2 regions of the Streptomyces sp. GbtcB6 genome follow, and region 1 is predicted to be linked to the other one. Evidence: riboswitches for the same ligand, from Rfam matches in the RefSeq annotation. Region 1 holds a riboswitch; the other holds the start of a gene.

Region 1 (5,340 bases):
GCAGGTCCTTGACGGAGCCGATCTTCGAGTTGGCGATCAGGATGTACGGGTCGTCGAGGGACGCCTCCATACGCTCCATGTCGGTGGCGAAGTACGCCGAGATGTAGCCCTTGTCGAAGCGCATACCCTCGGTGAGCTCCAGCTCCAGACCGAAGGTCTGGGACTCCTCGACGGTGATGACGCCTTCCTTGCCGACCTTGTCCATGGCCTCGGCGATGAGCTCGCCGATCTGGGTGTCGGCGGCGGAGATGGAGGCCGTGGAGGCGATCTGCTCCTTGGTCTCGACGTCCTTCGCCTGCTCCAGCAGGGCACCGGAGACGGCCTCGACGGCCTTCTCGATACCGCGCTTCAGGGCCATCGGGTTGGCGCCGGCGGCGACGTTGCGCAGGCCTTCCTTGACCAGGGCCTGGGCGAGCACGGTCGCGGTGGTCGTACCGTCACCGGCGACGTCGTCCGTCTTCTTGGCGACTTCCTTGACCAGCTCGGCGCCGATCTTCTCGTACGGGTCCTCCAGCTCGATCTCCTTGGCGATGGACACACCATCGTTGGTGATCGTGGGGGCGCCCCACTTCTTCTCAAGGACGACGTTGCGGCCCTTGGGGCCGAGGGTGACCTTGACGGCGTCGGCGAGCTGGTTCATACCGCGCTCAAGGCCGCGCCGCGCCTCCTCGTCGAACGCGATGATCTTGGCCATGTGAAGTGGTCCCTCCAGGACTGGGGGTGAGTCTTCGGACCGCGCCCGCGCCCGCGACGGACGGCTCACCGGCCCGTGGGTTCCTTGCCCCACCCGGCCTGCGGGCCTCACCGACCCGGTCCTTCTTTGTCACTCTCACCTTCAGAGTGCTAACGCCAATGATTAGCACTCGGCATGGTCGAGTGCAAGCGCCTCTCGCAGTCCGGCGGGACCTCCGGGCGCGCCGGGGCCGGATCCGCGGGCCCGCCGGGGCCGGACCCCGGGCACGCTGAAGGGCTCGCACCCAGTGGGTGCGAGCCCTTCAGCAGAAGAACAGAAGAACGTCGCTGCAGTCGGCGCGTGCTTCAGCTGGTCGCCAGCCGGACCATGTCCGCCTGCGGCCCCTTCTGGCCCTGCGAGATCTCGAAATCGACCCGCTGACCCTCTTCCAGGGTGCGGTAGCCGTCCATCTGAATCGCGCTGTAGTGGACGAAAACATCCGCACCACCGTCGACCGCGATGAAGCCGTACCCCTTCTCCGCGTTGAACCACTTGACGGTGCCCTGAGCCATGCCTAACTCCCCTATTACTGGCCCTTGCACAGATCCACACTTCGCGGATCCGGGTCAGACCTCACCCCCCATTGGTTGGGGGCGTGCGCCGGAACGCGTCGACCGCGGCTGAATGTATCTGTCCAACTGCCGTCTGCAACAGGTCAATCGGACGAGAATTCTGGACGGGCGGGGTCCGGAATGTAGCGAGAATTCGGCCGAATTCAGGGCAAGTCGGGCTCCAGGAAGGCCACAAAAGCCGCATATAACCCGCACACTTTGGCTACTTCTTGTCGGGCTAGCGGTATCGAATACGGGGCCCCCGACCTGGAGATCGGGACCGCGTTCCCCAACTGTACCGCGCTCAACCACACAGAATTGCCCCCTCCGCTTCTCTCACGGAGGGGGCAATCAGATGAACAGTCGGTGATCGGCGTTACCGAAGGTAATGTTCGGTCATTCGATCAGCCTGTCAAGCAGGTCAGCGGGTCAGCCGCCGGCGACGGCCGGGATGATGGAGACACCGGCCCCGTCCGGGGTGGCGGTCTCCAGACCCTGCTCGAACCGCACGTCGTCGTCATTTACGTACACATTGACGAACCGGCGCAGCTTGCCCTGGTCGTCGAGAACGCGCGCGGCGATCCCGGTGTGGTTCTTCTCCAGGTCGGAGATGACCTCGCCGAGGGTGGTGCCTTCGGCGGCGACTTCGGCCTTACCGCCGGTGTAGGCGCGCAGGATGGTGGGGATGCGAACGGTGACGCTCACGTTTTTACCTCCGGTCTGGGCAAGGCCCTATTTCTCGGGGGACTCAGGCGAGCCCGGCCTCACGGAAAGACTCCAGATTCGGGCGAATGGTCGCGGTGAGCCCGGTACCCGCGACCGCGTCCAGCGTCTTCAGTCCATCACCGGTGTTGAGTACAACAACCGACTTCGCCGGATCGATCAACCCATTCTCAATGAGCTTCTTGGTGACTCCAACCGTCACCCCGCCGGCGGTTTCCGCGAAGATTCCCTCGGTCCGCGCGAGCAGCTTGATCGCGTCGACGACCTGCTCGTCGGTGACGTCCTCCACCGCGCCGCCGGTGCGCCGCGCGATGTCGAGGACGTACGGGCCGTCGGCCGGGTTGCCGATGGCGAGGGACTTGGCGATGGTGTTCGGCTTCTGCGGGCGGACCACGTCGTGGCCCTCCTTGTAGGCCACCGACACCGGCGAGCACCCCTCGGCCTGGGCACCGAAGATCTTGTACGGCTTGTCCTCGACGAGCCCGAGCTTGATCAGCTCCTGCAGACCCTTGTCGATCTTCGTGAGCTGCGAGCCGGAGGCGATCGGGATGACCAGCTGGTCCGGGATCTGCCAGCCGAGCTGCTCGCAGATCTCGTACGCCAGGGTCTTGGAGCCCTCCGCGTAGTACGGCCGCAGGTTGACGTTGACGAAGCCCCAGCCCTCGCCGGCCGAGTCGCCGATCAGCTCGGAGCAGAAACGGTTCACGTCGTCGTAGTTGCCCTCGATGCCGACGAGCTCGCCGCCGTAGATCGCGGCCATGACGACCTTGCCCTGCTCCAGGTCGTGCGGAATGAACACGCAGGAGCGGAAGCCGGCCCGGGCGGCGGCGGCACCGACCGCGCCGGCCAGGTTGCCGGTGGAGGAGCAGGAGAGAGTGGTGTAGCCGAAGGCGCGGGCGGCCTCGACGGCCTGGGCGACGACGCGGTCCTTGAAGGAGTGCGTCGGGTTGCCGGAGTCGTCCTTCACGTACAGGCCGCCGGTCACCCCGAGCTCACGAGCCAGGTTGTCGGCCTTGACGAGCTTGGTCCAGCCGGGGTTGATGTTCGGCTTGGTCGCCACGTCCGCGGGGACGGGCAGCAGCGGCGCGTAGCGCCAGATGTTCGCGGGACCCGCTTCGATCTGCTTGCGGAGCTCCTCGGTGTCGTAGGCCGAGAAGTCGTACGCGATCTCCAGCGGGCCGAAACACTCCTCGCAGGCGAACAGCGGGCCGAGCGGAACGCGGTGACCGCACTCGCGGCAGCTCAGGGCGGCGGCGGGACCAAGGTCTACGGTGGAATCGGTGGCGCTTGCAACAGTCTGCACAGCCATGTGAGGCGAGGCCCTTTCTCCTCATCTTCCTCACGACGCATCTCGCCGTGAGACGGATTTGGCACCTTCCCTAGCCGGGAGCCTCGCGATGATCGACAGTGATCTACGAGTACCGACTGGAGGGTTGCCGGGGCTTCAACGGGCCGTTTCCCTCTGCCCCTCTGGATGAGCGGTATGTGGTTGTCAACGCCGGGTGACCCCAGGACATGCGATGGTCATCGGCGTTGTTCAAGACTGTAACCGAAGGCCAGGACAGTTGAGTGAGTCGTCCGAACCGCGAGATGGATCACACCTCGCCGTGTGACCGTGACAGTGAGGAGCCGCTGACCGTGCTGGAAGAAGTCGAGCGCTGGCTGGCCACCCGCTCCTGGTCCGTAACCGATCGCCCTCTGCACCGGATCATGGCCGCGAAACGGTCCTCCGGGCAGACGGTCAGCGTCGTGCTGCCCGCGCTCAACGAGGAGGAGACCGTCGGCGACATCGTCGCGATCATCCGTCACGACCTCATGCAGCAGGTGCCGCTCGTCGACGAGATCGTGGTCGTCGACTCCGGCTCCACCGACCGCACGGCGGCCGTCGCCGCGGCGGCCGGCGCGCGCGTCGTGCACCGCGACTCGATCCTGCCCCGCATCCCCGCCGTCCCCGGCAAGGGCGAGGTGCTCTGGCGCTCTCTCCTGGTCACCTCCGGGGACATCGTCTGCTTCATCGACGCCGACCTGCGGGACTTCTCCTCCGACTTCGTCACCGGGATCGTCGGCCCGCTGCTGACCGACCCGGACGTGGACCTGGTCAAGGCGATGTACGACCGCCCGCTCGGCGGCGCCGCCGGACAGGGCGGCCGGGTCACCGAGCTGATGGCCCGCCCGCTGCTGAACATGCACTGGCCCCAGCTGGCCGGCTTCGTCCAGCCGCTCGGCGGCGAGTACGCGGCCCGCCGCTCGCTCCTCGAACAGCTCCCCTTCCCGGTCGGCTACGGCGTGGAGCTGGGCATGCTGGTCGACGCCCTGCACCTGGTGGGGCTCAGTGCGCTGGCGCAGGTCGACGTGGGCGTCCGCAAGCACCGCCACCAGGACGGCCAGGCCCTCGGCCGGATGTCCGCCGCGATCTACCGCACGGCCCAGCTGCGGCTGGCCCGCGGCCACCTGATCCGCCCCTCCCTCACCCAGTTCGAACGGGGCGAGGACGGCTTCGAGCCGCGCACCTACTCGGTGGACACGGAGGAACGGCCGCCGATGGCGGAGATCGCGGAGTACGCCGAGCGCAAGGTGGCGTGACTTCGTCGTACGGCCGTATACGGCGGCGCGTCGGGGGTGGCCGTACGTTTGAGCGTTTACGGGCCGGGCTAGGTTGACGCGTATGGCTTCCCCCATGGCTTCCACCGGCGGTGCCGAGGTGCTGGTCGCCTCGAACCGCGGCCCGGTCTCGTACGACCTGCGCGAAGACGGTTCGCTGCACGCCAGGAGGGGCGGCGGCGGGCTGGTCTCGGGGCTGTCGGCCATCGGGCCGGACGCGAACGCGGTGTGGGTGTGCGCGGCGCTGAGCGACGGCGACCGGGAGGCGGTACGGCGGGCCGAGGGCGGCCGGCTGCCGGCCGGGGACACCGGTGGGCAGCAGGTCCGGATGCTCGACATCGACGCGGACGTGTTCGCCGACGCGTACAACGGCATCGCGAACTCGGTCCTCTGGTTCGTCCACCACATGCTCTACCAGACCCCGCTGGAGCCCGTCTTCGACGCGGAGTTCCGGCGGCAGTGGGGGTCGTACCAGGCCTACAACCGGGCGTTCGCGGAGGCACTGGCGCAGGAGGCGGCGGAGGGTGCGGTGGTGGTCATCCAGGACTACCACCTGGCACTGGCCCCGCGGATGCTGCGCCGGCTCCGCCCCGACCTGCGGATCGGCCACTTCTCCCACACCCCCTGGGCACCGCCGGACTACTTCCGCCTCCTCCCCGACGACATCGCGGCGGAGCTGCTGGGCGGGATCCTGGGCGCCGATCACGCGGCGTTCCTGACGCGGCGGTGGGC
Region 2 (5,340 bases), on a different contig from region 1:
CAGCGCGGCACCGGTCAGCTGGAGGGTCTGCGGCAGTGCGTCGGCCAGCGTGGCGGTGACCGGGCGGCCCGTGGAGACGGCGTCGCCGAAGTCCCCGCGCACCGCCCGGCCCAGGTACTCCGCGTACTGCACCAGCACCGGCTTGTCGAAGCCGTACTCGTGCCGCAGCTCGGCGAGTTGGGCCGGATCGACCTGCCCCGTGTCCAACCCGGCACCCGCCATCGCGGAGACCGGGTCACCGGGCAGGAAATCCAGCACCAGGAACGACACCGTGTACGCCGCCCACAACACGCCGACGGCCTGCGCCAGCCGTTTGATCACATAGCGGCGCATCCGCTAGCCGATCCAGGTGTCGTGCAGCTGGACGCGGCTGCCGGAGTCGAACGTGAGGTCGTGCACCTTGTTCGAGACACCCAGCTGGGTCTGGAGCTCCACCACCGGCACGTCGTACGCGTTCCGCACGATCAGCTGCTGCGTCTCGGTGACCAGCTGCCTGCGCTTCGCGGTGTCCGTGGTCGCGGCCTGCCGCGACAGCGCTGTGTCCAGCGAACTGGCGGGCAGGTGGTAGAAGTTGGCCAGCTGGGTGGAGAAGGAGCTGCGCAGGATGTCCGGGTCGGCGCGGGTCGTGTTCCCCCACACCACGTCGAAGTCACCGGACTGGAGCGTGGTGGCGAACTGGGTGACCGGAAGCTGCTTGAGCACCACGTCGATCCCGACGGCCTTCAGCTGCTGCTGGACCAGCTCCAGCGCGGGCTGGTTGGTGGCCGCGTTCGGGAACCAGGTGATGGTCAGGCTCAGCTTCTTGCCGTCCTTGGCGCGGATGCCGTCACCGCCGGCCTTCCAACCGGCCGCGTCCAGCAGGGACTTGGCCTTGGCCGCGTCGAAGGCGAGGTCCGCGGAGAGGTCGGTGTAGTCGGGTGTGGTGTGCGCCAGGATGCTGGTCGCCGGCTGGGTGCCGGTCGGGAAGACGGTGTCGGCGATCTGCTTCCGGTCGACGGCGGCCAGAATCGCCTGCCGCACCTTCGCGTCCTGCAGCAGGGGCCGCGAGTTGTTGAGCCCCAGGCCGAACACCACGCCGGGGTTGGCCCGGCTCTGGAGGGTGACCTGGCCGCCCTTGAGCGCCGCCTCGTTGGCCTTGCCGACGCTGCTGATGGCGTCCACCTGCCCGGACTGGAGACTGCCGGCTCGCACCCCCGCCTCGGGCACGACCTTGAACACCAGCTTGTCCAGGTAGGCCTCGCCCTTCTTCGACCAGAGCGAGGAGCCCCAGTCGTACCCGGTCCGCTTGTCCAGGGTGATCGACTGGTTCTGCACGTACTGCTTGAGCACGAACGGCCCGGACCCGACCACTCCGTCGCTGCACTTCTGCTGCGGGCTCTTCTTGACGCTCGCCGAGGACTCGATGCCCAGCGAGTGGGTCGAAGTCGCCTGCAGGAACTGGGCGTTGGGCTGCTTGAAGGTCACCTTGACGGTGAGCGGGTCGACCACGGCGGTGCTCTTGACGCCGCTCAGGTAGCCCTCGGCGAGGGTGCCCAGGGCGCCGAGCTCCGGCACCGCGTCGAAGTTGTCCTTGACCACCTGCGCGGTCAGCTTCGAGCCGTCGCTGAAGGTGACCCCGGACCGCAGGTGGAACGTGAACGTCGTCGCGTCGGCGCTGATGTCCCAGCTCTTGGCCAGCCACGGCACGATCTTGCCGGTCTTGGGGTCCTGGTCGGTCAGGGAGTCCACGATCTGGCGCACCGAGTAGATGGTGTCGTTGCTGCCGACCTGCTGCGGATCCACGCAGCCGGCGTCGGAGCCCACCGCGAAGGTCAGGGTGCCGCCGGACTTCGCCGGGCCGCTTCCGCCGCCGGAGGCGTCGTCGCCCGAACCGCACGCGGTCAGCAGGACGCTGGTGGTCAGGAGCGCGGCCAGGGGCGCCCATCGGGAGGGTCTGAAATCCGGGAGTGCTGTCACGGAGGGAGTTCTCCTACTCGTGTCACCAAGGCGCGGGGTGCCGGGCTACGGGCGCGAGGCACGGCCGCGCAGGGGCGTGCGGCCCGGCCGGATCTGCCCCGGCCGGGGAAGCGCTGTGCAGAGACAGGGGGTTGGCAGGTGGACGGCATCGCGAACCGGTGCCGAGAGGAAGGACGGCGCGAAGGGCCGGCGCCGGCGACGGAGGTCAGCCGGCGGCGGGCGGGCTCGTCAGACCCGACAGAAGCAGCTGGTCGAGCGCTTCAGATCGATGTGGCGCCGACGCGAGAGCCTGGAGTACGCCGTGGCGTCGGTGAGGGAGACCGCAGGGTCATCGCTGTGCCGCATGCCGCTCCTCCCCGTCTCCGGCCCCGTCACGGGGCCACGCGCTTGCGGGAGTCATCGGTGACCCCGCCGGGCTTTCACCTGGAGCACCCCACCGCGCGGGAGGGTTGCCGGTCAGCGAGCCAGGGCTTGACGCTGACACTCAATGCCGTTGGCGATCGTACGGATCGGTTTTGTCGTACGTCAATGCCCCACCGGGGCGCCCCATTTGAGAACACGGGGCCGTCTCACGTGCCGGGACGCCTGGTGGACGCACCCTGTGCCGTGTGCTTTGATCCGGCCATGGAGACCGCAGGTCAGGCACGGACCGTGCTGCTCGACCCGTTCTGGGCGGGCCGCCGCGCCGATCAGTTCGACCAGACCTGTCGCTGACCACTCGCTCCCTTCAGCTCCCTTCAGCCCCTTCTCGGCCCGCGAACCGCCGCGCCCACGCGCCGCCGCGTACCCCGGCTCCCTCCCCCCCCCGTACCGCCCGGTCGGAAAGAGATTCATGGCCGTCAACAGCACTGCTCCGACAGGGGTGTTCGCCGCGCTGCGGGTCCGTGACTACCGGATCTACTGGAGCACGGGCCTGGTGTCCAACATCGGCAGCGCCATGCAGGGTGTCGCGCTGGACTGGTTCGTCCTGACGCTCACCCACAGCGGAACCGCGCTCGGCTGGGTCGCCGGGCTCCAGTTCGCCCCCGTGCTGCTGTTCGGCCTGTGGGGCGGGGTCGTCGCCGACCGGTACGACCGCCGGACCCTTCTCCTGTGGACCCAGACGCTGTACGCGGTGCAGGCACTGCTCCTGACGGTCATCGTGTTCTCCGGCCATGCCGCGCTGTGGCTGCTGTACGTCCTGTCCTTCGCGTTGGGCTGCGTGTTCACGGTGGAGAACCCGGCACGCCTGTCCTTCGTCACCGAACTGGTCGGCCGGGCTCTGATCCCGAAGGCGGCGGGCCTGAACATCCTGTCCCTGAACGCCGCCCGCCTGGTCGGTCCGGCGATCGCCGGTGTGCTGATCGGGGCGATCGGAACCGGGTGGGTCTTCGCCCTGAACGCCGTGTCCTTCACCGTCGTCCTCGCGGGTCTGCTGTCGATCCGGCCACGGGCGCGGGCGACGCGCGCCGTCCCCCGACCGGCGTGGACGGGGGCGGGTGCGGAGGGGCTGCGCTATGTGGCGGCCCGGCCCGAACTCGTCGGCGTGTTCACCATCTTCGGCCTGGTCGCCACCTTCGCGGTCAACTTCCCCACCACGCTGACCCTGTTCGCCGGGCGCGTCTTCGACGTCGGCTCCCGGGGACTCGGCCTCATGAACACCGCGCTGGCCGTCGGCACCGTCTGCGGGACGATCGCCGCGACGCGCGGTGTCTCGCCCCGGGTACGGACGGTCGTCGCCGGCGCGCTGTTGTTCGGCGGCTTCGAGGCACTGGCGGCGGTCATGCCCACCTACCCCGCCTTCCTCGCCCTGCTGCTGCCCACCGGCTTCACGTTGATGACGTTGAACACGGCGGTGAGCGCCTTCGTCCAGTCGGAGGTGAGCGACGCCATGCGGGGCCGGGTGATGGCGGTCTACACGGTGATCTCGATGGGCGGCAGCCCGGTCGGCGCCCCCGTCATCGGCTGGGTCTCCCAGCACGCGGGGGTGCGCCGGGGGCTGGCCGTGGGCGCCGCCACGGCCGTCCTGGCCGCGCTCGGCGTGGCGCTGTGGCTGGCGCGGACGACTCGCTCGGCGCCCGCCCCGGCCGTGCCACCCGCTTCGGCCCCGCCGCCTGCCCGCACCGCACCGCCCGCCCCGGCCGGACCGCCGGTCTCCCGGTCCGCGTCTGCGTCTGCGACGGCGCCGACCGGCCGCTCGCCGTCCCCCGGTCACCCGCCGGCACGCGAACCGTCCACCGGAGGAACCTCCCACGACTGACCACCGCACCGGACTTCCGCGTCGGCGGAGTGGCGCCCGTCCGGCTGAGCGCGTCCCGGGGACTTCCGCATTGCCCGTTGCGGGATGCCGCATGCCCAGTCGTCTGGAAAGTGCGCCCTTGTCATGACAGGGCGGGACGGCGGACTCTTGCAGCAGGCACGGTGGTACGCGTAGCGGACGTCGGATCCCCGACGGCCCTGAGGCGGCTCAGGAGGCCCGCGGATGTCGGTTTCACCGGAGTGCGGCGTTGATGGTCCTGCTGTCACCGAGCACGAGGCGGAGGCGCTGGTCGAGGGAATCTGCTTCAAGACGGGCCCGCCGCGCAGCGTCGGGGTCGAAGTGGAGTGGCTTGTGCACCGGGAACGTGCGCCGCACGACTCCGTGGGCCGGGAAGACCTGGAAGCGGCCCACGCCGACCTGCGAACCCTGCCGCTGACGTCCGGGCTGAGCGTCGAGCCCGGCGGTCAGGTGGAGCTGAGTTCCCGGCCGGCCCCGTCGCTGGCCCAGTGCGTCTCGGAGGTCTCCGCCGATCTGGCTGCCGTGCGCACCGCACTCGGCGAACACGGCCTGGCACTGGCCGGTATGGGCGTCGATCCCTGGCAACCGCCTCGCCGGTTCCTGCGGGAGCGGCGCTACGACGCCATGGAGGCCTGCCTCGACCGTACGGGTCCGGCGGGGCGCACCCTGATGTGCACGTCGGCCTCCGTCCAGGTGTGCCTCGACGCCGGACGGGAGGAACCCGGCGTCATGGGATTCGCGCGCCGCTGGTGGCTGGCACACCACCTGGGCGCGGTCCTGGTCGCGGCGTTCGCGAACTCGCCCATGGCCGAGGGCCGCGCCACGGGCTGGCTGTCCACGCGGCAACTGATGTGGGCGGAACTCGATCCGGGACGGGCCGGCGGACCCTCCCTGGCCCACGACCCGCGCCGCGCCTGGGTCCGGCGGGTCCTCGACGCGCCGGTGATGTGCGTACGACGGGACGGCCCCTGGGAGGTGCCGGACGGAGTGAGCTTCCGCGACTGGACCCGCTCGCACACCATGCGCCCGCCCACCCACGCGGACCTCGACTATCACATCAGCACGCTGTTTCCGCCCGTCAGGCCGCGCGGCCACCTCGAACTGCGCATGATCGACGCCCAGCCCGG

The links. Region 1 has a riboswitch for S-adenosylmethionine ahead of thrC (threonine synthase). Riboswitches for the same ligand answer to the same signal wherever they lie in the genome.
Region 2: linked by a shared signal. The riboswitch ahead of KVT45_RS58555 (putative leader peptide) and the one ahead of thrC (threonine synthase) in region 1 are both predicted to bind S-adenosylmethionine.

What each region holds. Positions count from the first base shown of each region.
Region 1 covers NZ_JAGXJL010000005.1:194,887-200,226, reverse strand. The annotation lists gene groL (chaperonin GroEL) at 1-694, opposite strand, end outside; gene KVT45_RS11295 (cold-shock protein) at 1,039-1,245, opposite strand; gene KVT45_RS11290 (MoaD/ThiS family protein) at 1,714-1,989, opposite strand; gene thrC (threonine synthase) at 2,033-3,316, opposite strand; SAM riboswitch class I at 3,335-3,488, opposite strand; gene KVT45_RS11280 (glucosyl-3-phosphoglycerate synthase) at 3,646-4,590, shown strand; gene KVT45_RS11275 (trehalose-6-phosphate synthase) at 4,685-5,340, shown strand, end outside.
Region 2 covers NZ_JAGXJL010000071.1:24,712-30,051, forward strand. The annotation lists gene KVT45_RS49415 (ABC transporter permease) at 1-333, opposite strand, end outside; gene KVT45_RS49420 (ABC transporter substrate-binding protein) at 337-1,956, opposite strand; gene KVT45_RS58555 (putative leader peptide) at 2,185-2,301, opposite strand; SAM riboswitch class IV at 2,335-2,448, opposite strand; gene KVT45_RS49425 (MFS transporter) at 2,789-4,195, shown strand; gene egtA (ergothioneine biosynthesis glutamate--cysteine ligase EgtA) at 4,418-5,340, shown strand, end outside.